One region of the Streptomyces sp. NPDC059037 genome, then DNA from elsewhere that is predicted to be linked to it. Evidence: riboswitches for the same ligand, from Rfam matches in the RefSeq annotation. Region 1 holds a riboswitch; the other holds the start of a gene.
What was found. A riboswitch is a leader RNA that binds a small molecule or an ion and turns the genes downstream of it on or off. The one in region 1 is predicted to bind glycine.
Positions count from the first base shown of each region.

Region 1 (11,129 bases):
CTTGCCGGCGAAGAGGACGGCGATGTCCTGTCCCGCCCACTTGGGCAGCATGAAGAAGACGGTGAAGGTCGCGAGCAGTACGACCAGCACCATGACGACAACGGCGATCAGGCGCCGGATGAGATAAGCAAGCACTGTGCGCGGCCCGGCGGTGGCCAAGGCCCCCTTGTGAGGGGCCCCGGCCACCGCCCGGGGCCATCACCTGCCCTTCGGACTGGCGGGATTCGGCGGTGGGACGGACGGCCTTGCGGCGGGACTACTTCTCGTTCACACCGAGCGAGACGTAGTCGTAGCGGCCGCTGTAGGCGGCGGAGGAGTAGACGTTGGTCGCCCGCGAACCGCGCCACGAGATGTTCTTCTCGTAGATGAAGGGCATCCAGTAGGCCTTGTCGACGATCTCGTGAGCCAGGTCGGTGTAGATCTCACCGGCCTTGTTCGGGTCGACCTCGGCGATCGCGTCGTCGAAGAACTTGTCGACCTTCGGCTCGTCGATCTGCGACTCGTTGTAGTTGCCGTTCTCAGCGATGAAGCGGCTGTCGAACAGCGGCTGCGCGTAGCCCTGACCGGTCGGGAAGTCCGGACCCCAGCCCGCCATCGTCATGCCGATGCCGCGCTTCTTCACCACCGAGGGAGAACCGGTGATGCTGGAGGAGTCGGCGCCGTCGATCTGGTCGACCTCGGCGTTGATGCCGACCTTCTTCAGCTGCTCCTGGAGCGCCGTGGCGGCGTCCACCTCGCCCGGCTGGTTGGTGCGGGCCGAGATCTTGGTGTCGAAGCCGCTCGGCTTGCCGCACTTCTTCAGCTCGGCCTTGGCCGCGGTGGCGTCCGGCTTGCCCTTGCGCTTCAGGATCCCGTACGGGTCGTAGTCGTCGTTGCCCTTGATGGACTTCGGGAAGACGCTGGTGGCGATCTCACCGGCGGCGAGCGGGCCACCACGGGTCTTCTGCAGGCCCGCGAAGTCCGTGGCGTAGAAGACGGCCTTGCGGCAGTTCTCGTTGTCGAACGGCTTCGTCTTGGTCACCAGGGCGACGTAACGGACGAAGTCCGTCTGCATGTTGTCGACGTTGCCCTTGTGGTCCTGAATGGCGGTGGTACGACCCGACTGGGTCATGCCGGTGCCATTCATGTCGATGTCGTAGTCGCCTTCCATCAGGCGCTTGTCGTTCTCTTCGAGGTTCGCCGAGATGGTGACCGTGATCTTGTCCGGCAGCGCGGGACGGACCGGGTCCGACGACTTCTTCCAGTTCTTGTTGCGGACCAGCGTGATGCTCTTGCCGGCGCTGTAGTTCTGGAACTTGTACGGGCCGGAGGAGAACGGGCGCTGGGTGTACTTGGCGCCGGTGTCCTCGGACTGCTTCACCGGGGTGCCCGACGGCATCGCGAGCATCTGCTCGAAGTCGCCGTTCTTCTTGGGCAGCTTGAAGATGATGGTGTTGTCGTCGGGCGTCTCGATCGCCTTCAGACCCAGCTTGTCCTTCGACTTGTCCTCGTAGGGGCCCTTGTACTCGCCCTTGGGGTCAAGCGTCGTCTTCAGGTACGCGGGACCACCGGTGATGACCTTGGTCGCCCAGATGCGCTCGATGCCGTACTTGATGTCCTTGGAGGTCAGCTTGGAGCCGTCCTCCCAGGTGAGGCCGTCACGCAGCTTGTACGTGTAGGTCTTGCCGTCGTCGCTGATCTTCGCCGTGGACTCGGCGAGGTCGGGGACGAGCTTGTTGGACGCGGCACCCGGCTTGGTGTCGTACGTGATCAGCGTGCGGGTGTAGTACCGCATGAAGTCCCACGTCATGCCGTAGTAGGCGCGCTGCGGGTCGGCCGAGTCGAGGTCCTGCTTGGCGACGAACTTGAGCGTGCCGCCCGCCTTCGTCGACTTGTTGGCGACCTTGCCGATGGCCGCGTTGTAGCCGGCGCCCTTGCTGTCTTCGTCGTCGCTGCCGCCGCCGCACGCCGTGGTGGTCACCAGCGCCGCTACGACGAGGGCCGCGCCAGCGGTGAGCCGTCGTTGAGAGGAACCTGTGGGCATTTCTCGCATCCTCCGAGATTCGTGGTCCTTTTGGCGTTTGACTGCCTTGAGAACCATGGGAAGAGCCACCTGACGCTGCGGCAGGGGCAAGCCAGTTGGAGCTGTTTACCGAGTTCCCTTGGGGTCCAGGGCGTCGCGCAGCCCGTCACCGAAGAGGTTGAAGGCGAGCACGGTCACAAAGATCGCCAGGCCTGGGAAGACCATGAACATCGGGTCGTGCTCGTACGTCGCCAGTGCGTCCCGGAGCATGCCGCCCCAGGAGGCCGTGGGCGGACGCACACCCGCGCCGAGGAAGCTCAGCGCCGCTTCGGTGAGGATGTTGGTGGGGATCATGAGCGTCGCGTACACCGTGATCGGTGCGACCAGGTTCGGCAGCAACTCCTTGAAGAGGATGTGCCGTTGACCGCCGCCGAGGCTGCGGGCCGCCTCCACGTACTCGCGTTCGCGCAGCGAGAGGGTCTGGCCTCTCACGATGCGTCCGACGTAGGGCCAGCCGAAGAAGCCGATCACCAGGATCAGTACGGCGATGCGTACGCCGCTGCCGGTGAGCCCGAGCAGGTCGTCGGGGAGTACCGAGACCAGGGAGATCACGAAGAGCAGCTGCGGGAAGGCGAGCAGCACGTCCATGACCCGGCTGATCAGGGCGTCGATCCAGCCGCCGAAGTAGCCGGCGATGATGCCGAAGAAGGTGCCGAGCACCACGGCGACCACGGCGGCGAGGAACGCCACGAGGAGCGAGATCCGCGCTCCGTAGACGATCCGGCTGAAGACGTCGCGGCCCTTGTTCGGCTCGACTCCGAAGAGGAAGTCCGTACTCATGCCGCCGAAGGCGCCCTTGGGCAGGTTCGTGAGGTCTTCGAGCTCGTCCTGATGGAACTCGTTGGGCGGGTGGCCCAACAGGGAGACGATCAGGGGCGCGAAGACGGCGACAAGGACCAGGACGAGCACGGTGATGCCGCCGGCCAGGGCGACCTTGTCCCGCTTCAGGCGGTTCCAGGCGATCTGCTTGAGGGACCGCCCCTCGACCTTCTTCACCCCTGCACCAGCTGCGGGAGCGACGTCCGCTGTCGGGTCCGCGTCCGCAGGTGTGTCATGCAATGGTGCCGTCATCGTGGCAGGGACCCCTCTCAACCGGTGGTGACCGGCCCGCACTTGCCGCTGTAGCGACGTGATCAGTCCGTCGTACACAGGGGCGAACCGCCCCTGGTGCGGGAGTCTTCATCGGGGTCGCGATCTGTTACCAGCCTTGTTGGGGAATGGATGCGCAACCGTGATGCTGATCGGAGTGTTCCGTTATCCGGACTCGGGTGAACGAGGGGCGAACACGGGGCAGTTGGGTCGCAAGGAGCCACAGGGGCCTATTGAGCCCCTCCACCATCAGAACGGGACATCGTGGCCGTTCGGGCAGGTGCGGGCGGTTCTCAGTACTGCGCGGGGTAGCCGTAGCCGCCCGCGGGGGCCGGGGCCGCCTGGGCCTCGCGGTCGTAGAACGGCCTGGCGTTGGCGCGCAGCCACATGGCGACCGGGTCGTACGCGTCGGACATCGCGACCGTCGACACGGGCAGGCCGTCGGGCACGGCGGCGATCGACTGCTGCATCATCGCGCGCACGGCGTCGACCGAGGGCGGCGACGTGTCGTACACATCGAGACCGATGGCCAGATAGGGAGCGCCGAGCGCGGGCTGCACCCAGGCGCGGCGCAGCGCGCGGACCGCCGGGGTGCGGTGCGCGTTCTGCGTGAGCAGCGCGTAGAACTGCGGGATCTCGATGGCCGGCTCGGTGAGCCGCAGCGGGCCCGCGGGCAGCAGGTCAAGGCCCGATGCGATACGGCGCAGATCCAGCCAGGGGATGCCGACGCCGCCGCCGGGCGCGTGCGGGTTGAGCCAGAGGCCGTAGTTGTCGGGGTAGAGGGTGCGGGCGATGTCGACGCCTGCGACCACTTCGTACGAGCGGTTCCAGCCACTGGCGGAGAGCTCCTGGGCGGAGGTCACGCACGGCGCATAACCGAGGCCCTCGACCTCCATGTTTCCGTACTGGGCGTCGGGGGATCCGGCCTGGCCGTGCCAGAGCAGCATCCACACCTGGTCGGCGGCGAGCGCCCGCAGGAGCGCCTCGTAGGCGTCGTAGCGCCCCGGCGTCACCTGGCGCAGCATGTGCTCGACCTGCCCGGCCGCAGCCGTGCCCGACGCACTCACCCTTAACCGCCCCTTCGCGATGACCCGACGACCCCGATGATCCGAATGATCCGCAACGGACCCGGCCGGCACGGCCGTAACCCGCCCGGGTCATGAAACCAGCTTAAGCGGCGATCCTGACACCGACTTGACGTACGGCGTGGTCACACCCGCCGGTGCGCATGTCTCTCCACACCTCCGTGCTCGTATCTCTACACACGTCCGTGCTCGTGCTGGTGGCTCTGTCCGAAGAAGGGCCGCACCCTTGCGCGCATCCAGTCGCCCACCGGGTCCTGGGCCACGTCGAGCAGCACCAGGTTCACCGGCCAGGCCACCGGGGCCAGGCCGAGCGCGCGGCCCACGGCCTGCATCGGCAGATCGCGGGCGTTGCCCTCCCAGGAGGACAGCTCGACGCCGATGAACAGGGCCGGGTCCTCGCCCTCGACGCTGGCCAGGCAGCGGCGGGCGCTCAGGACGACCCCCGTGGCCTCGAACTCGCGGGCCGCGGCGGACAGGAAGTCGACCGGGTCGTGCTGCCAGTCCGGCTCGAAGAGACGGACACGGCCGCCGCTCGCGGGGCCGTCGAGGGGGGTGCGCCCCGCCCGGCAGAGCTCGGCGACGGCCGGGGGCGGCAGCGGCACGCCGATCGTGCCGTCCGGGTTGAGCGCGATGCCGAGCTGCGGGGGCAAGCCGCGCGCGAACTCCACGGCGGGCGCCACGGTGCAGCTCATCCGGCCGCCGGTGACCTGCTGGAACTGCTGCTCGGAGCTGAAGACGGGCACGTACGCCTGGCCCTCGATCTCCAGCGTGGGCAGGTCGAGCGTCCCGGCGGCCCCGTCCCCGCCGTTCGGCAGCGGGACCCAGATGTGGCTGCGGCCGAGGACCTCGACGATGCGGGCCGCCGCGGAGGTTGTGCCTGTCTGAGGAGCGCCGCCGGTGCCGAGGGCCGCCGCGAGCACCTCTTCGAGTTCGTTGCCCGGCCATCCTCCGTACGGATGGGCGTGTGCCTGCGCCGGAATGTCCATCTGTCTTACCCCTGCTTCGTCCCGCTCTGCCTGCCGTCGACCCTAACGCGGCGCGCGGGCCCGCTACGCGGTGCGCGGGCCCTCACCCGGGTCAGTCCCCGAAGGTGATCCCGTTCAGCACCCCGGCCGCCGTCCGGTCGAGCAGCAGCGCCGAGCCGACGCCGCGCGGCAGATCCCCCCGCTCGGCGGCGCCGACCAGCCGGCCGACCGTTCTGCGGTGGCGCGCGAAGGCGTACCGCGAGACGCCGCGGCCGCGCGCGAGCTGACCCTCGACAGCCGTTTCCGGCGGCACGTCGAGCAGCAGCAGATGCAGGGTCGTGCCCCGTCGCGCCGCTTCCCTGGCCAGCCAGCGGCGCACCCAGGCCTGGGTGCCGCAGTCGTGCACGACGACCCCCTCGCCGGAGCGCAGGGCCCGGCGCAGGCCCGCGTAGTGCGCGATGCGGACCAGGGGGCGGTAGACCGCGTACGGAAGGAAGCGCGGCATGCGGCTCGCCCAGCGGTCGCGGGTGTCCTGCGAGTCGATGCGCGGGCCCGCGACGGCTCTGCGCATCAGCGTGGACTTTCCGCTGCCCGGCAGCCCGGAGACGACGATCAGGTCGCCGCCGCCGAAGGACAGCCGGTGCGGACTGTGGCCCATCCGCTGCCTCAGGTCCCGGACGACGGCCGCGGGCAGGGGGCCACAGCTCTCCCTGACGGGGGCGGCATCCTGCTTGGGCAGGGCCACCCCTGTGTTGGTCGCGTAGACACTGGTCCTGCGCACCGTGATCGGCCTCCCCATAGCGGTCACGTACCTGCTTACCGCAGCTTCCCCGGCAAGTGTAAAGAGAAGGTAATGCGGCACAAGGGCATTACTGGACTGGCACTGCCCTGTGACGGAGCCCCGTGCAATGATGTGCCCGCAAACTCCATACAGGCCGCTTGAATCCGCGCGGGAGAGTTCCCGGTCACCGTCGTACGCGTCGTACGACACGCCGGGGCGCCGAAGGAGCAAGTCCCTCCCTTGAATCTCTCAGGCCCCGTACCGCGCGGGCGAGGCACATCTGAAAAGCGGGCCGCCACGGCGGCTCCACCCAAGGTGCAAGTCATGACCCCCATACGTACGGGTCGTGGTGAACCTCTCAGGTTCCGATGACAGATGGGGAGGATCTACCTCGCCCGTCATGCCCTGGGAGTTCTACGTATGAGTACCGCCCCCCGTCTGACAGCCCTCGATGCGGTGCATCGGGCGCTCGGCGCGACCATGACCGACTTCGCGGGCTGGGACATGCCGCTGCGGTACGGCAGCGAGCGCGAAGAGCACATCGCCGTACGCACCAAGGCCGGTCTCTTCGACCTCTCCCACATGGGCGAGATCACCGTCACCGGCCCGGAGGCCGTGGACTTCCTGAACTTCTCGCTGGTCGGCAACATCGGCTCCGTCGGTGTCGGCCGCGCCCGCTACACGATGATCGTCGACCAGGACGGCGGCATCCTCGACGACCTGATCGTGTACCGCCTGGCCGAGGCCGAGTACATGGTCGTCGCCAATGCCTCCAACGCCCAGAACGTCCTGAACGAGCTGAGCAACCGCGTCGAGGAGTTCGACGCCGAGGTCCGCGACGACCGCGACGCGTACGCGCTGCTCGCCGTCCAGGGCCCCGAGTCCCCCGGCATCCTGAAGTCCCTCACGGACGCCGACCTGGACGGCCTGAAGTACTACGCGGGCCTGCCGGGCACAGTTGCTGGCGTGCCCGCCCTTATCGCCCGCACCGGCTACACCGGCGAGGACGGCTTCGAGCTCTTCGTCGCCCCCGGTGACGCGGAGAAGCTGTGGGGCGCGCTGATGGAGGCGGGCACGCCCGTCGGCATGGTCCCGGCCGGTCTCTCCTGCCGCGACACGCTGCGCCTGGAGGCGGGCATGCCGCTGTACGGGCACGAGCTGACCGCCGAGCTGACGCCGTTCGACGCGGGCCTGGGCCGGGTCGTGAAGTTCGAGAAGACCTCGGAGTCGGAGAACTTCGTGGGCCGTGCCGCCCTCGCGGCCGCCGCCGAGCGCGCCGAGACCGCTCCCCCGCGCAAGCTGGTCGGCCTGATCGCTTCCGGTCGCCGCGTCCCGCGCGCGGGCTTCCCCGTCGTCGCCGACGGCAAGGTCATCGGCGAGGTCACCTCCGGCGCCCCGTCCCCGACGCTCGGCAAGCCGATCGCCATCGCGTACGTCGACGCGGCGCACGCGGCCCCCGGCACCGAGGGTGTCGGCGTGGACATCCGCGGTACCCATGAGCCGTACGAGGTCGTGGCGCTGCCGTTCTACAAGCGCCAGAAGTGACCCCCCGCGGGCGTCGGCAGTGACGTCACGCACATCTTTCTCGTTCCGCAGCACCCATCCGCGTACAGGAGAATTCAGGTCATGAGCAACCCCCAGCAGCTGCGTTACAGCAAGGAGCACGAGTGGCTCTCGGCCACCGAGGACGGTGTGGCGACGATCGGCATCACCGAGTTCGCGGCCAACGCGCTCGGTGACGTCGTCTACGCCCAGCTCCCGGCGGTCGGCGACACGGTGACCGCGGGCGAGACCTGCGGCGAGCTCGAGTCGACGAAGTCCGTCAGCGACCTGTACTCGCCGGTGACCGGTGAGGTCACCGAGGCGAACCAGGACGTCGTGGACGACCCGTCGCTGGTGAACTCCGCGCCCTTCGAGGGCGGCTGGCTGTTCAAGGTACGGATCACGGCGGAGCCGGACGACCTGCTCTCCGCGGCCGAATACACCGAGCTCGCAGGCAACTAAAGACCCTTAGGGACCACCTGATGTCGCTTCTCAACACCCCTCTCCACGAGCTGGACCCGGACGTCGCCGCCGCCGTCGACGCCGAGCTCCACCGCCAGCAGTCCACCCTGGAAATGATCGCCTCGGAGAACTTCGCTCCGGTCGCCGTCATGGAGGCCCAGGGCACGGTCCTCACCAACAAGTACGCCGAGGGCTACCCCGGCCGTCGCTACTACGGCGGCTGTGAGCACGTCGACGTCACCGAGCAGATCGCGATCGACCGGGTCAAGGACCTGTTCGGCGCCGAGTACGCCAACGTCCAGCCGCACTCCGGCGCCTCCGCCAACCAGGCCGCCCTCTTCGCGATCGCCAAGCCCGGCGACACGATCCTCGGCCTCGACCTGGCGCACGGCGGCCACCTCACCCACGGCATGCGCCTGAACTTCTCCGGCAAGCAGTTCAACGTGGTCGCGTACCACGTCGACGAGGCCGGTCTGGTCGACATGGCCGAGGTCGAGCGCCTGGCCAAGGAGAACCGCCCGAAGGTGATCATCGCGGGCTGGTCCGCCTACCCGCGCCAGCTCGACTTCGCCGAGTTCCGCCGGATCGCCGACGAGGTCGGCGCGTACCTGTGGGTCGACATGGCGCACTTCGCCGGGCTCGTCGCCGCCGGTCTGCACCCCAACCCGGTGCCGTTCGCGGACGTGGTGACCTCCACCACGCACAAGACGCTCGGCGGCCCGCGCGGCGGCATCATCCTGGCCCGCAGCAAGGAGTTCGCGAAGAAGCTGAACTCCGCGGTCTTCCCCGGCTTCCAGGGCGGCCCCCTGGAGCACGTGATCGCCGCCAAGGCCGTCTCCTTCAAGGTCGCGGCCTCCGAGGAGTTCAAGGAGCGACAGGAGCGCACCCTGGACGGCGCCCGCATCCTGGCCGAGCGCCTGGTGCAGGACGACGTCACGGAGCACGGCGTCTCCGTCCTGTCCGGCGGCACGGACGTGCACCTGGTCCTGGTGGACCTGCGCAACTCCGACCTGGACGGCCAGCAGGCCGAGGACCGTCTCCACGAGGTCGGCATCACGGTCAACCGCAACGCGATCCCGAACGACCCGCGCCCCCCGATGGTCACATCGGGTCTGCGGATCGGTACGCCGGCGCTCGCGACCCGCGGCTTCCAGGAGGACGACTTCCGTGAGGTCGCCGACATCATCGCCGAGACCCTGAAGCCGGGCTTCGACGCGGAGGCCCTGAAGGGCCGCGTGACCGCGCTGGCCGACAAGCACCCGCTGTACCCCGGCCTGAAGTAGTTTCGTGCCCTTTGCGTACGCTTTTGTTCGTACGTACGAAACGTCGGGGCACCCCGCACACTGGACAGTGAGGACAGTGTGCGCGGTGCCCCGCACCGCGTGACCGTACTCGCACTTCCTGCACCGCCTTGTTCTTCTGCGTCACCCCGGCAGACAACGGCGTCTACCAACCACCCTTGGAGTTCCCGTGGCCCTCTCGGTCTTCGACCTGTTCTCGATCGGCATCGGCCCGTCGAGCTCCCACACGGTGGGCCCGATGCGCGCGGCCCGCATCTTCGCGAGCCGCCTGAAGAACGAGGGCCTGATGGCCCACACCACCGCGATACGCTCCGAGCTGTTCGGCTCGCTCGGCGCGACCGGCCACGGGCACGGCACCCCCAAGGCGGTGCTCCTCGGCCTTGAGGGCGAGTCCCCCCGCTCGGTGGACGTGGAGACCGCCGACGACCGGGTCGAGCAGATCAGGACCACCGGCCGCCTCAACCTGCTCGGCATGCACGAGATCGCCTTCGACTTCGACGAGGACCTGATCCTGCACCGCCGCAAGGCCCTGCCGTACCACGCCAACGGCATGACGATCTTCGCGTACGACCGTGAGGGCACGCTCCTCCTGGAGAAGACGTACTACTCGGTGGGCGGCGGCTTCGTCGTCGACGAGGACGCGGTGGCGGGCGAGAACCCGATCGTGCTGGACGACACGGTGCTGAAGCACCCCTTCCGCACCGGCGACGAGCTGCTGCGGCTCACCCGCGAGACCGGCCTTTCCATCTCCGCGCTGATGCTGGAGAACGAGAAGGCCTGGCGCACCGAGGCGGAGATCCGCTCGGGGCTGCTCGACATCTGGGGCGTCATGCAGTCGTGCGTGTCCCGCGGCATGTCCCGCGAGGGCATCCTGCCGGGCGGCCTGAAGGTCCGCCGCCGCGCGGCCAATTCGGCCCGCAAGCTGCGCTCCGAGGGCGACCCGCTGGCCCTCGCCATGGAGTGGATCACGCTCTACGCGATGGCCGTGAACGAGGAGAACGCGGCGGGCGGCCGGGTCGTGACCGCCCCGACGAACGGCGCCGCGGGCATCATCCCGGCGGTCCTGCACTACTACATGAACTTCGTGCCCGGCGCCGACGAGGACGGCGTGGTCCGCTTCATGCTCGCGGCCGGCGCCATCGGCATGCTCTTCAAGGAGAACGCCTCGATCTCCGGCGCCGAGGTCGGCTGCCAGGGCGAGGTCGGCTCCGCCTGCTCGATGGCGGCGGGCGCACTCGCCGAGGTCCTCGGCGGCTCCCCCGAGCAGGTCGAGAACGCCGCGGAGATCGGCATGGAGCACAACCTCGGCCTGACCTGCGACCCCGTCGGCGGCCTCGTCCAGATCCCCTGCATCGAGCGCAACGGCATGGCGGCGGTGAAGGCCGTGACCGCCGCGAAGATGGCGATGCGCGGCGACGGCAGCCACAAGGTGTCCCTCGACAAGGTCATCAAGACCATGAAGGAGACCGGGGCCGACATGAGCGTCAAGTACAAGGAGACCGCTCGGGGCGGGCTCGCGGTGAACATCATCGAGTGCTGAGGGCTCCGCCGCACAGAACAGTCCCCGGAGTCCTCACCGTTGCCATCTACCTCAGTCGTCGCTGAGGCTCCGGTAGCGAGGGGCTTCGGGGGCCTGGCCAGAGCCTGCGGGAATCTCTTCTCGGTAGACGTCTCTACCGTCGCTGCGATTCTCCGGATTTCTGGTGTAATGACCAGTTTCCTCCCAATATGGCCCGCGTCAAGGGGTCACCGGGAAAATCGCGGACCGAATGAAGAACAGCTGCTGGCCATGGGCGTACTCCCTGTGATCGGGGCGTGCGACGGCCGATACCCTGAGCCGTC
Region 1 covers NZ_JBHYIG010000152.1:3,100-14,228, reverse strand. The annotation lists gene ACFWY6_RS27425 (ABC transporter permease) at 1-135, opposite strand, end outside; gene ACFWY6_RS27420 (ABC transporter substrate-binding protein) at 257-2,023, opposite strand; gene ACFWY6_RS27415 (ABC transporter permease) at 2,129-3,133, opposite strand; gene ACFWY6_RS27410 (enhanced serine sensitivity protein SseB C-terminal domain-containing protein) at 3,445-4,218, opposite strand; gene ACFWY6_RS27405 (enhanced serine sensitivity protein SseB) at 4,410-5,222, opposite strand; gene ACFWY6_RS27400 (AAA family ATPase) at 5,314-5,988, opposite strand; glycine riboswitch at 6,142-6,256, shown strand; gene gcvT (glycine cleavage system aminomethyltransferase GcvT) at 6,403-7,527, shown strand; gene gcvH (glycine cleavage system protein GcvH) at 7,609-7,986, shown strand; gene glyA (serine hydroxymethyltransferase) at 8,007-9,269, shown strand; gene ACFWY6_RS27380 (L-serine ammonia-lyase) at 9,457-10,827, shown strand.

Region 2 (11,129 bases), on a different contig from region 1:
CGCGTCCCCAACTGATCGTCGCCCTGCTGCTGTTCGTCCTGGGGCTCGGCCTGGCCATCCAGGTGCGCTCCAACAACGACAGCAGCGCACTGCGCGGAGCACGTCAGGAAGATCTCGTACGCATCCTCGATGAACTGGATGACCGTACGCAGCGTCTGGAAGATGAGAAGCAGCGTCTGGAGGATCAGCGCACCGGGCTCGAGAACAGCTCGGACCAGGCCGAGGAGGCCCGCAAGCAGACGGTCGAGAAGGAAAGACAACTCGGCATTCTGGCGGGCACCGTGGCCGCGCAGGGTCCTGGCATCACGCTGACCATCGATGACAAGAAGGGGTCGGTTGAGGCGGACATGCTGCTCGACGCCATTCAGGAACTGCGCGCTGCGGGGGCCGAGGCCATCCAGATCAATGACGTGCGCGTGGTGGCAAGCACCTACCTGTCGGACACGGACGGTGGTGGCGTACGGGTGGACGGCCGCAAGGTCGGCAAGCCCTATCGCTTCAAGGTGATCGGCAAGCCGCAGGACCTCGAGCCGGCGCTGAACATCCCTGGTGGGGTGGTGCAGACTCTGGAGAAGGAGCAGGCCACGGTCACCGTGGCGCGAGCGGAGAAGATCGTGGTGGACGCCTTGCGACCCGCGAAGCGGCCTGACTACGCTCGGTCGTCCTCCCAGTGAGGCGGGGGCGCATGGGGGCCGTCCGGGGAGGGCATGAGGTTGCGGGGGGTCGGCGCACTGTAAGCGTGGTGCGTGGTGGAAACTGTTTGGCGGGTACGGACGTTGTGAGGATGTCTGGTACGCCGATGTACGCCGGTGTGTGCAATCAGGGTTCGTCCTGCCCCACGGGCGGGTCTGTTTCGGTCAAGGGGAATCGCCCGTGAAGTTGTTTGAGAAGTTGTTCGGCAAGCGTTCGCGCGAGGACAGCGGCAATCCCGCCACTGCCCGGCACCGTGCGCCGCGCCATGGAGACGCCGCCGAGGACCAGGGCGGCGAGCGCCCGATGTTCCGTGATCAGGTCGGTGGTCCTGGCGGTGACATTTCGGGCGGACAGGGCGCGTCGTCTGTTGACCCTGCCGGTGCGGGCCGCATAGGTTTCGGAGAACCGTCAACCTCAAGTACGGGTGGAGGGTTTACCCCTGGTCCGTACGCGTCCAATGCCCCCGCGGGGCAGCCGCGGCAGGAGGATCCGTCCATGGCCCTGGTGTGTACGAGGTGCGGGAACCGCAACGCCGACGCGAGCCGGTTCTGCTCCAACTGCGGCGCGCCGCTGCGGGCCGGGGCCGCGCCGGAGCGTCCGTCCGAGACGACCTCGACGATCTCCATCTCGGGCCTCGAGGCCTATGACGCCGAGGTGACGGGGCAGACCGCCTCGCCCGCCCTCTCGCCGGAGGCCCAGGCCGCCGTCGACGCGTTGCCGCTCGGCTCGGCGCTCCTCGTGGTGCGCCGCGGTCCGAACTCGGGCAGCCGCTTCCTCCTGGACGGCGAGCTGACCACGGCAGGGCGTCACCCGCAGAGCGACATCTTCCTGGACGACGTGACCGTGTCGCGCCGCCACGTGGAGTTCCGTCGCGTCCAGGACGGTTCCTTCACCGTCGCGGACGTGGGCAGCCTCAACGGCACGTACGTCAACCGGGAGCGCATCGACTCCGTCGCGCTGTCGAACGGCGACGAGGTGCAGATCGGTAAGTACCGGCTGGTCTTCTACGCGAGCCAGCGGGGCGTCGGCATCTGACCCGTCAGGAAGGTCCATGCTTCAAACACCGAGGGGCGGTGCCGGGAACGGCACCGCCGCCGAGGACCGTCGGCTGATGAGCATCGGCGCCGTCCTGAACGCGCTGCGTGACGAATTTCCCGAGGTCACGATCTCCAAGATCCGATTCCTGGAGTCGGAAGGGCTCATCGAGCCCGAACGCACGCCGTCCGGGTACCGGAAGTTCGGCCCGCAGGACGTCGAGCGGCTCGGTCACGTCCTGCGGATGCAGCGGGACCACTATCTGCCGCTCAAGGTCATCCGGGAGCACCTGGACGCCCTGGAGCGCGGAGAAGCGGCCCCGCTGCCCTCCCTGGGGCAGCCGAGAGGGCCCGGCGATGCCTTGGGCCCCGGCGAGGCCGAAGGGCCCACGGCGGCCCGGGTGGGCCGGGCCGAGCTGCTCGCGGCCGCCGAGATCGACGCGGAGCAGCTCGACGAGTGGGAGACGTACGGGCTCATCGCGCCGTTGCCGGAAGGTGGTTACGACGCCGAGGCCGTGACGGTCGCCGCCCTGGTGGTCGAACTCGGCAGGTTCGGCATCGAACCGCGCCATCTGCGGGCCATGAAAACCGCCGCCGAACGCGAGGCCGGCCTCGTCGACCAGGTCGTGGCGCCCCTGCGGAGGCACCGTAATCCGCAGACCAGGGCCCATGCGGAAGCTCGTACGAAGGAACTGGCGGGGCTCACCGGAAAGCTGCACTCTGCACTGGTGCAGACCGCTCTCGGGGTGCGGTTGCCCTGACTCAAGAGGTGCCCGACTACCCAAACCTGCCGGGCACGTCCTAGGGTTGCTGTGTGAACGAGCTCGACGTCGTAGGTGTCCGGGTCGAAATGCCCTCCAACCAACCGATCGTGCTCCTGCGTGAAGTGGGAGGCGATCGGTACCTCCCCATCTGGATCGGACCAGGGGAGGCGACCGCGATCGCCTTCGCACAGCAGGGGATGGCGCCCGCACGGCCGCTGACCCACGACCTGTTCAAGGACGTGCTGGAGGCGGTGGGTCAGGAGCTCACCGAGGTGCGCATCACGGACCTGCGCGAAGGGGTCTTCTACGCGGAGCTGGTCTTCGCCAGTGGAGTCGAGGTGAGCGCCCGGCCGTCCGACGCCATAGCGCTTGCGCTGCGCACCGGAACGCCGATCTACGGCAGTGACGGGGTCCTGGACGACGCCGGCATCGCCATTCCGGACGAGCAGGAGGACGAGGTGGAGAAGTTCCGCGAGTTCCTCGACCAGATCTCGCCCGAGGACTTCGGCACCAACAGCCAGTGAACCGATGCCTCCGGAGGGTCCCGACGGACCATTCGGCTAGCCTTTCCCGGCGGTGAGGCGCGGCAAACCACTCTTAGGGTGATTATCACTCGGCGTGCCGAGTGTGGCGATCGTTGACGAGCCCCTGGTGACTGCCTACCGTCGGGAAGGCAGGTCAAGGACGGAGGTCGGCGTGAGAAGCAGCGGCGACGGTACGGCGATGGGCGGACCGTATCCGCTTCACGGCAGCACGGCCGATCACTCTCCGAGGCGGCCGATGGCGGTTCAGGGGAGCGGGGACGCTACGTCCGGGCAGACCGAACAGGAACAGATCGGGTACCGAGGGCCGACCGCGTGTGCGGCCGCCGGTATCACGTATCGCCAGCTCGACTACTGGGCCCGTACGGGGCTCGTCGAGCCCAGTGTGCGGTCCGCGGGCGGGTCGGGGACCCAGCGGCTCTACAGCTTCCGGGACGTCGTCGTCCTGAAGATCGTGAAGCGGTTCCTGGACACCGGCGTGTCCCTGCAGAACATCCGGACCACGGTCCAGCATCTGCGCGACCGCGGATTCCGGGATCTGGAGCGGATGACGCTCATGAGCGACGGCGCGACGGTGTACGAGTGCACGTCGCCCGACGAGGTCCACGATCTGCTCCAGGGCGGTCAGGGGGTCTTCGGGATCGCCGTGGGCGTCGTGTGGCGGGACGTGGAAGCGGCGCTTGCGCAGCTGCACGGGGAGCGCATCGACACCGGGGAGACGCTGCTGCGTCAGAACCCCGCCGACGAGCTCGCGCGGCGGCGTAACCGGGCCGTGTGAGGCGGTTGCGGCATCGCCGTCGGGGTGGCGGTTTCGGGGCGTTGTCAGTGGCGTAGGGCAGCATCAGAGGTGTGAGAACCGCGCCCACGATTCTGCATCTCGACATGGATGCCTTCTACGCGTCTGCCGAGCAGGCCGCGAAGCCGAGTCTGCGCGGGAAAGCCGTGGTGGTGGGCGGGCTCGGGCCGCGGGGTGTGGTGGCCACGGCTTCGTACGAGGCGCGGAAGCTCGGTGTGCACTCGGCGATGCCCATGGGGCAGGCGCGCCGCCTCGCGCCGAACGCCGCCTATCTGGTGCCGCGCTTCGGGCTCTACCGGGAGATCAGCGAGCAGGTGATGGCGCTGCTGCGTGAGCTGTCGCCGCTGGTGGAGCCGCTCAGCCTGGACGAGGCTTTTGTCGACCTGGAAGCGGGCGGCGTGGCCGGCGACCAGGCGTCGGCGCTGGCCGTGGGGGAGCGGTTGCGTGCCGACATCAAGACGGTGACGGGACTCGCGGGGTCGGTCGGGCTCGCCGCGTCCAAGATGCTGGCGAAGATCGCCTCGGAGGAGGCCAAGCCCGATGGTCTGCGGCTGATAGTTCCGGGGACCGAGCGGGAGCTGCTCGCGCCGATGTCCGTGCGGACGCTGCCCGGGGTCGGTCCTGCCACCGGGGACCATCTGCGGCGGGGCGGGATCACGACGGTGGGGGAGATCGCGGAGGCGGGCGAGGACGAGCTCGTACGGCTTCTTGGGAAGTCGCACGGGAGCGCGCTGTACGCGATGGCGCAGGCGCGGGACGAGCGGCCCGTGGTGGCGGAGCGGGAGTCCAAGTCGGTCAGTGTCGAGGACACGTACGACGTGGACATTCACGACCGGGTGCGGGTCAGGGGCGAGGTGGCGCGGCTCGCCGACCGGTGTGTGGAGCGGTTGCGGGCTGCCGGGCACTCGGGGCGGACCATCGTGCTGAAGGTGCGGCGGTTCGACTTCTCGACGCTGACGCGGTCAGAGACGCTGCGGGGGCCCACGGACGACCCTGGGGTGGTGCGGGAGGCCGCCGCGCGGCTGCTGGAGTCCGTGGACACCACAGGGGGCGTGCGGCTCCTTGGCGTGGGGGTCACGGGGCTTGCGGACTACACGCAGGAGGATCTCTTCGCGCAGGCTCGGGCCGACGGGCTTGAGCGGGGGGAGGGCGAGGCTGCCGGGGCCGTGACTGAGGTGGCGGGCGCGGCGGAGGTCGAGGAGGCGTCCGTCGAGGAGGTGCCGCTCGGGGCGCGGCGGTGGGCCGCGGGGCACGATGTGCGGCATGCCGTGTACGGGTGCGGGTGGGTGCAGGGGAGCGGGCTTGGGCGGGTGACGGTGCGGTTCGAGACTCCGGGGTCGGCGCCGGGGCGGGTGCGGACGTTTCGGGTCGATGATCCGGAGTTGGTGGAGGCGGAGCCGTTGCCGCTGGTGGCTCCGCCGGGGGACGGTGCTGGGCCTTCGCCCCTGGGGTAGCGGTGCTCGGCAGTGGGCGTTGTGCCCACCCGTTCCGCCCTGCGGAACGCCTGCCCACAACGAGGGCGGTCGGGTCGGCCGGGGAAGCGCCGCGTACGGGGGAGGGCGCGGCGTCAGGGGTTCTCGTCTGCGATGTTGCCGAAGTCCTGGTCGGGGGGGTGTGGGGGGGTGACGTCCAGGCCGTAGTGGTGGTAGAGCTGGAGTTCCTGTTCGGGGGAGAGGTGGCGGCCTACGCCGAAGTCGGGGGCGTCCTTGATCAGGGAGCGTTCGAAGGGGATGCGCAGGGTGCCCTCTCCCGTGACCTCGCTGGGTTCCAGGGGGACGAAGGCGTCACGGCTGAACAGGCCCGTGCGTATCGCGGCCCACTCCGGGGCGCCGGTGGCATCGTCGAGGTAGACCTCGTCGATCGTGCCGATCTTGGCCCCGTCCCGGTCGAACGCCTTGCGGCCGATCAGGTTGCGCGGATCGATGTCGGTCTGCACGGGCCCTCCAACTGGTCGCAGTTTGTCGAAATGGCGCGTAACTCATCATTATTCGCTTGTCATCACTACGAAAGAGCACATCGGGGCATGCGGCCACTCGAGGGATCGGGCGCGGTCCTCGCTGGTACGCTGGCGGTGGCTGCTGACCCCGTGCGGGAGAGCTCTCCGGGAGGTGATTCCGGAGGCGCCGAAGGAGCAAATCCTCCCCGGAATCTCTCAGGCACCCTGTACCGCACGGACGAGGTCACTCTGGAAAGCAGGGCGGGCGTCGGGCGGGCACGTTCGAGACCCTTCCTCACCGACGGTGAAAGCAGATCTGTCCATGGGCGGGTCTGTGAAGCTCTCAGGTTGAGATGACAGAGGGGGAGGCCGTCCGGGCACCCGCGCCGTGGTGCCCCTCGCAGGTCGCGTCAGACCAGCGTCAGACCAGGAGGCCTCCGCAATGACCGCCACCCCTCGCATCCCGCTCTCACAGCTTGAGCAGGGCATTCCCTTCGAGCAGCGGCACATCGGCCCCGATGCCGAAGCACGGGCCAAGATGCTCGCGCAGGTCGGCTACGGCTCGCTCGACGAGCTGACCGCCGCCGCGGTGCCGGATGTGATCAAGAACGCCGAGGCGCTGAATCTGCCCGGGGCGCGCACCGAGGCCGAGGTCCTGGCCGAGCTGCGCTCGCTGGCCGATCGGAATCAGGTGCTCGATTCCATGATCGGGCTCGGCTACTACGGGACCTTCACGCCGCCCGTCATCCTGCGGAACGTCATGGAGAACCCTGCTTGGTACACGGCTTACACGCCGTACCAGCCCGAGATCTCCCAGGGCCGGCTCGAGGCGCTGCTCAACTTCCAGACCGTCGTCGCCGAGCTGACCGGACTGCCCACCTCCGGTGCCTCCCTGCTCGACGAGGGGACCGCCGCGGCCGAGGCCATGGCCCTTTCGCGGCGCATGAGCAAGGTCAAGGACGGCGTTTTCGTTGTTGACGCCGACGCGCTGCCGCAGACCATCGCCGTCATTCAGACCCGTGCCGAGCCGACCGGCGTCGAGATCGTCGTCGCCGATCTGAGCGAGGGCATCCCGGCCGAGGTCGCCGAGCGCGGTGTCGTCGGCGTACTGATCCAGTACCCGGGTGCCTCCGGTGCCGTACGCGACATCAAGGCGGTCATCGAGCAGGCGCACGAGCTGGGGGCCGTGGTCTCCGTCGCGGCCGATCTGCTCGCCCTGACGCTGCTCACCTCGCCCGGTGAGCTCGGTGCGGACATCGCGGTCGGCACGACGCAGCGGTTCGGTGTGCCGATGGGCTTCGGCGGGCCGCACGCCGGATACATGGCGGTGCGCGAGAAGTTCGCCCGCAGCCTGCCGGGCCGGCTCGTCGGCGTCTCCGTCGACGCCGACGGCAACAAGGCCTACCGGCTCGCGCTGCAGACCCGTGAGCAGCACATCCGCCGCGAGAAGGCGACCAGCAACATCTGTACGGCACAGGTGCTGCTCGCCGTCATGGCCGGGATGTACGCGGTCTACCACGGGCCCGAGGGCCTCAAGTCCATCGCGCGGCGCACCCACCGCTACGCGACGCTGCTGGCCGCCGGCCTCACCGCGGGCGGGGTCGAGGTCGTGCACGGCGCGTACTTCGACACGCTGACCGTGCGGGTGCCCGGCAAGGCCGAGGAGCTTGTCTCCGCGGCCCGCGAGGGTGGCGTCAACGTCCACCAGGTCGACGCCGACCACGTCTCGCTGGCCTGCGACGAGACCACCACGCGCAAGCAGCTGACCGCGATCTGGACCGCGTTCGGGGTCGAGGCGGACATCGAGGCGCTCGACGCGGCGACCGAGGACACCCTGCCCGCCGGTCTGCTGCGCTCCGACGCGTACCTGACGCACCCGGTCTTCCACCAGTACCGCTCCGAGACCGCGATGCTGCGCTACCTGCGCAAGCTGGCCGACCGTGACTACGCGCTCGACCGCGGCATGATCCCGCTGGGCTCCTGCACCATGAAGCTCAACGCGACCACCGAGATGGAGCCGGTCACCTGGCCCGAGTTCGGGCAGCTGCACCCCTTCGCGCCCGCCCAGCAGGCGCAGGGCTACCTCACCCTCATCCGTGAGCTGGAGGAGCGGCTCGCCGAGGTCACCGGGTACGACAAGGTCTCGCTGCAGCCCAACGCCGGTTCGCAGGGCGAGCTCGCGGGTCTGCTCGCGGTCCGTGGTTACCACCGGGCCAACGGCGACGAGCAGCGCACCGTCTGCCTCATCCCGTCCTCCGCGCACGGCACCAACGCCGCGAGCGCCGTGATGGCCGGCATGAAGGTCGTCGTCGTGAAGACCGCCGACGACGGCGAGATCGACGTCGACGACCTGCGCGCCAAGATCGAGAAGCACCGCGACGAGCTGTCGGTCCTGATGATCACGTACCCGTCGACGCACGGTGTGTTCGAGGAGCACGTCGCCGACATCTGCGCGGAGGTGCACGAGGCCGGCGGGCAGGTGTACGTCGACGGCGCCAACCTCAACGCGCTGGTGGGCCTTGCCAAGCCGGGGCACTTCGGCGGCGACGTATCGCACCTGAACCTGCACAAGACCTTCTGCATCCCGCACGGCGGCGGCGGTCCCGGCGTCGGCCCGGTCGGTGTGCGCGAGCACCTCGCGCCGTACCTGCCCAACCACCCGATGCAGCCCGCCGCGGGTCCCGAGACGGGTGTCGGACCGATCTCCGCCGCGCCGTGGGGCTCCGCGGGCATCCTGCCGATCTCCTGGGCGTACGTACGTCTCATGGGCGGCGAGGGGCTCAAGCGCGCCACGCAGGTCGCGGTGCTCTCCGCGAACTACATCGCCAAGCGGCTCGAGCCGCACTTCCCGGTGCTCTACACCGGTCCCGGCGACCTCGTCGCGCACGAGTGCATCATCGACCTGCGGCCGCTGAGCAAGGAGACGGGCGTCAGCGTCGACGACATCGCCAAGCGGCTCATCGACTACGGCTTCCACGCGCCGACCATGTCGTTCCCGGTCGCCGGGACGCTGATGATCGAGCCGACGGAGAGCGAGGACCTGGTCGAGATCGACCGGTTCTGCGAGGCGATGATCGCCATTCGCGCGGAGATCGAGAAGGTCGGCGGCGGCGAGTGGTCCGCCGACGACAACCCGCTGCGCAACGCGCCGCACACCGCGGCCGCGCTGAGCGGCGAGTGGGAGCACGGCTACAGCCGCGAGGAGGCCGTCTTCCCGGCCGGTGTCGTCGCGGCCGACAAGTACTGGCCGCCGGTGCGCCGCATCGACCAGGCGTACGGCGACCGGAACCTGGTCTGCTCCTGCCCGCCGCTGGATGCGTACGAGGACTGATGCACGAGGACTGATACAGGGTCCAGCACATGCGTCGGGGCCGGTCCGGAGATTGCTTCTCCGGGTCGGCCCCTTCGTTGTCCGTGCCGTGGTGGCGCCGCGTCAGGCGGCCGTCATGATCTCGTCGGTGCCCAGCGGTCGGTGCGGGGCGATGATCTGGCCGTCCGGCAGCAGCTCACCGGTGTCCTCGAAGAGCAGGACGCCGTTGCACAGCAGGCTCCAGCCCTGCTCCGGGTGGCTCGCCATGAGGAGCGCGGCTTCCCGGTCGGCGGAGTCGGCTGTCGGGCACGGTGGTTGGTGCTGGCACATGGAAGGGTTCTTTCGCTGCGATGTGATGGCTGTGACGTCTGTCCTGCGGCTCGATGCGGTGTTCATGACCGCCCCCCGTGGTTAGTCGGTCCGATCCCAGTGTTGCCCTACGGGCGTCATTCCGCAGGGATTTAGCGGCAGCGCTCCTTACTGCTTAATGACGTATCACCCGCCCGGACGGTTCAGCCCAACTGCACTGTCTCTTCGGGTGGTTCGGGGTGGTCATACCGGGCTAGTCCGTATGGGCAGCGGACAGCGCCGTGCCCCGCGGCCGGTCGGGCGGCGGGGCACGGGAGGTGCGGCGGCGTCAGGCGGGTGAGCCGAGCAGCGGCGCGGGGGTCAGGCGGTGGGTGAGGACCTTGAGCAGTTCGGCGGCGCGGTGCGGGCGGTGGGCCGCGATGCCGGGCGGCGCGGGCGCCAGCGGTACGAGGATGTCGGTGGCCGAGAGATGGCCGCCCGCGCCGTCGGCCGTGCAGTCGCCGTGCAGCCAGAGCGTGAGCATGTAGAGCTCGGGCACGGACAACAGGCGTGGCTGGTACGGCAGGGGCATCTTCTCGGCGTGGCGCAGGGCGCGTTCGGTGGCCGCGATGTACGGGCCCTCGAAGAAGTGCGAGAACGTCCACCCGTCAGGCGTGAGCATCGTGTCGGCCGCGGCGACGGCTCGCTCGCCGCAGCGGATCAGGAAACGCCACCCCGCGAGCCGGGTGGGTGTGCTGCCCGACGGGGTGATCCGGTCCAGGACGTGGACGGGCAGCGGGAGTTCGGGGGTCACCGGTCCCTGGGCGGCACGCAGGGAGGGGGTGCGGGCTTCGCGTACGGCGGTGGGTGAACCGAGTGCCGCGAGGACGCTGCGCAGGGCGGGCGCGGGAGCCGGGGGGACATGCAGCGGCATGGTGGGTCGCCTCTCTCATTCGACAGGCACGGTGGATCGAGGGCAGGTGCGGACGACGCTGTCTGCTCTGGGGCCAGAGGGGCGGGGGCAGGGGGACCGCGAGCGCCAACTCTCTGCCTCGTTCGCGGAGTTTATACGACACGTGTTCAGACGGTGTTTCGTCTAACCGCGCCCAATATTGCTCGCAAGTCGATTGTCGGTCGCCCTTTTGCGGGATTCCTCCCGATTCTTGATGCGGGTGTCCCTTCTGACCTCGGATCACTTCCGTGGCGCGGACGGCCGATTCTCGTCGGTGTTTTTCACCAGACGCGGGTGCGGCGATTTTCTGGTGTGTGTCATGCCGCGTGAATGTGCCGTGTGAAGACCCTCGTCGAGCGTACTGGGACGGGGGCATGTGCGGGGCGTTATCGATCACATTGCAGGGCATCATCCTGCGAGACACCGCAGCCGGATCATCGGCTGCCCATCCGAGGAGGGGAGCTTCGATGGGGGAGAAGGTCGTAGCAGGAACGTTTGACCTGTCCGAGCGGAACCGGTATCGGAGCAAGCTCAGGGAGTGTCTCGCGGGGTTACGGAGGCTGTTGGACGAGGAGCGGTTCGACCGGCCCAAGAATCTGATGGGCGTGGAGATCGAGCTGAATCTCGCGGGGCCCGACGGGATGCCGAGAATGATGAATGCGCAAGTTCTCGAGCGCATCGCGAGCCGCGACTTCCAGACGGAACTCGGAATGTTCAATCTCGAAGTCAATATCGCCCCGCACCGATTGGGCGGACGCGTTCTCGACCGCCTCGCCGAGGAGCTGCGCACCGGCCTCGCCTATGCCCACCGCAA
Region 2 covers NZ_JBHYIG010000240.1:1,447-12,575, forward strand. The annotation lists gene ACFWY6_RS34805 (DUF881 domain-containing protein) at 1-674, shown strand, start outside; gene ACFWY6_RS34810 (FHA domain-containing protein) at 757-1,728, shown strand; gene ACFWY6_RS34815 (MerR family transcriptional regulator) at 1,745-2,488, shown strand; gene ACFWY6_RS34820 (bifunctional nuclease family protein) at 2,542-3,015, shown strand; gene ACFWY6_RS34825 (MerR family transcriptional regulator) at 3,188-3,811, shown strand; gene ACFWY6_RS34830 (DNA polymerase IV) at 3,883-5,283, shown strand; gene ACFWY6_RS34835 (PRC-barrel domain-containing protein) at 5,397-5,765, opposite strand; glycine riboswitch at 5,909-6,008, shown strand; gene gcvP (aminomethyl-transferring glycine dehydrogenase) at 6,208-9,096, shown strand; gene ACFWY6_RS34845 (DUF5999 family protein) at 9,199-9,405, opposite strand; gene ACFWY6_RS34850 (hypothetical protein) at 9,713-10,297, opposite strand; gene ACFWY6_RS34855 (glutamate--cysteine ligase) at 10,783-11,129, shown strand, end outside.
Region 2: it holds a riboswitch for glycine, as region 1 does, so the genes downstream of both, gcvP (aminomethyl-transferring glycine dehydrogenase) here and gcvT (glycine cleavage system aminomethyltransferase GcvT) in region 1, are expected to answer to the same signal.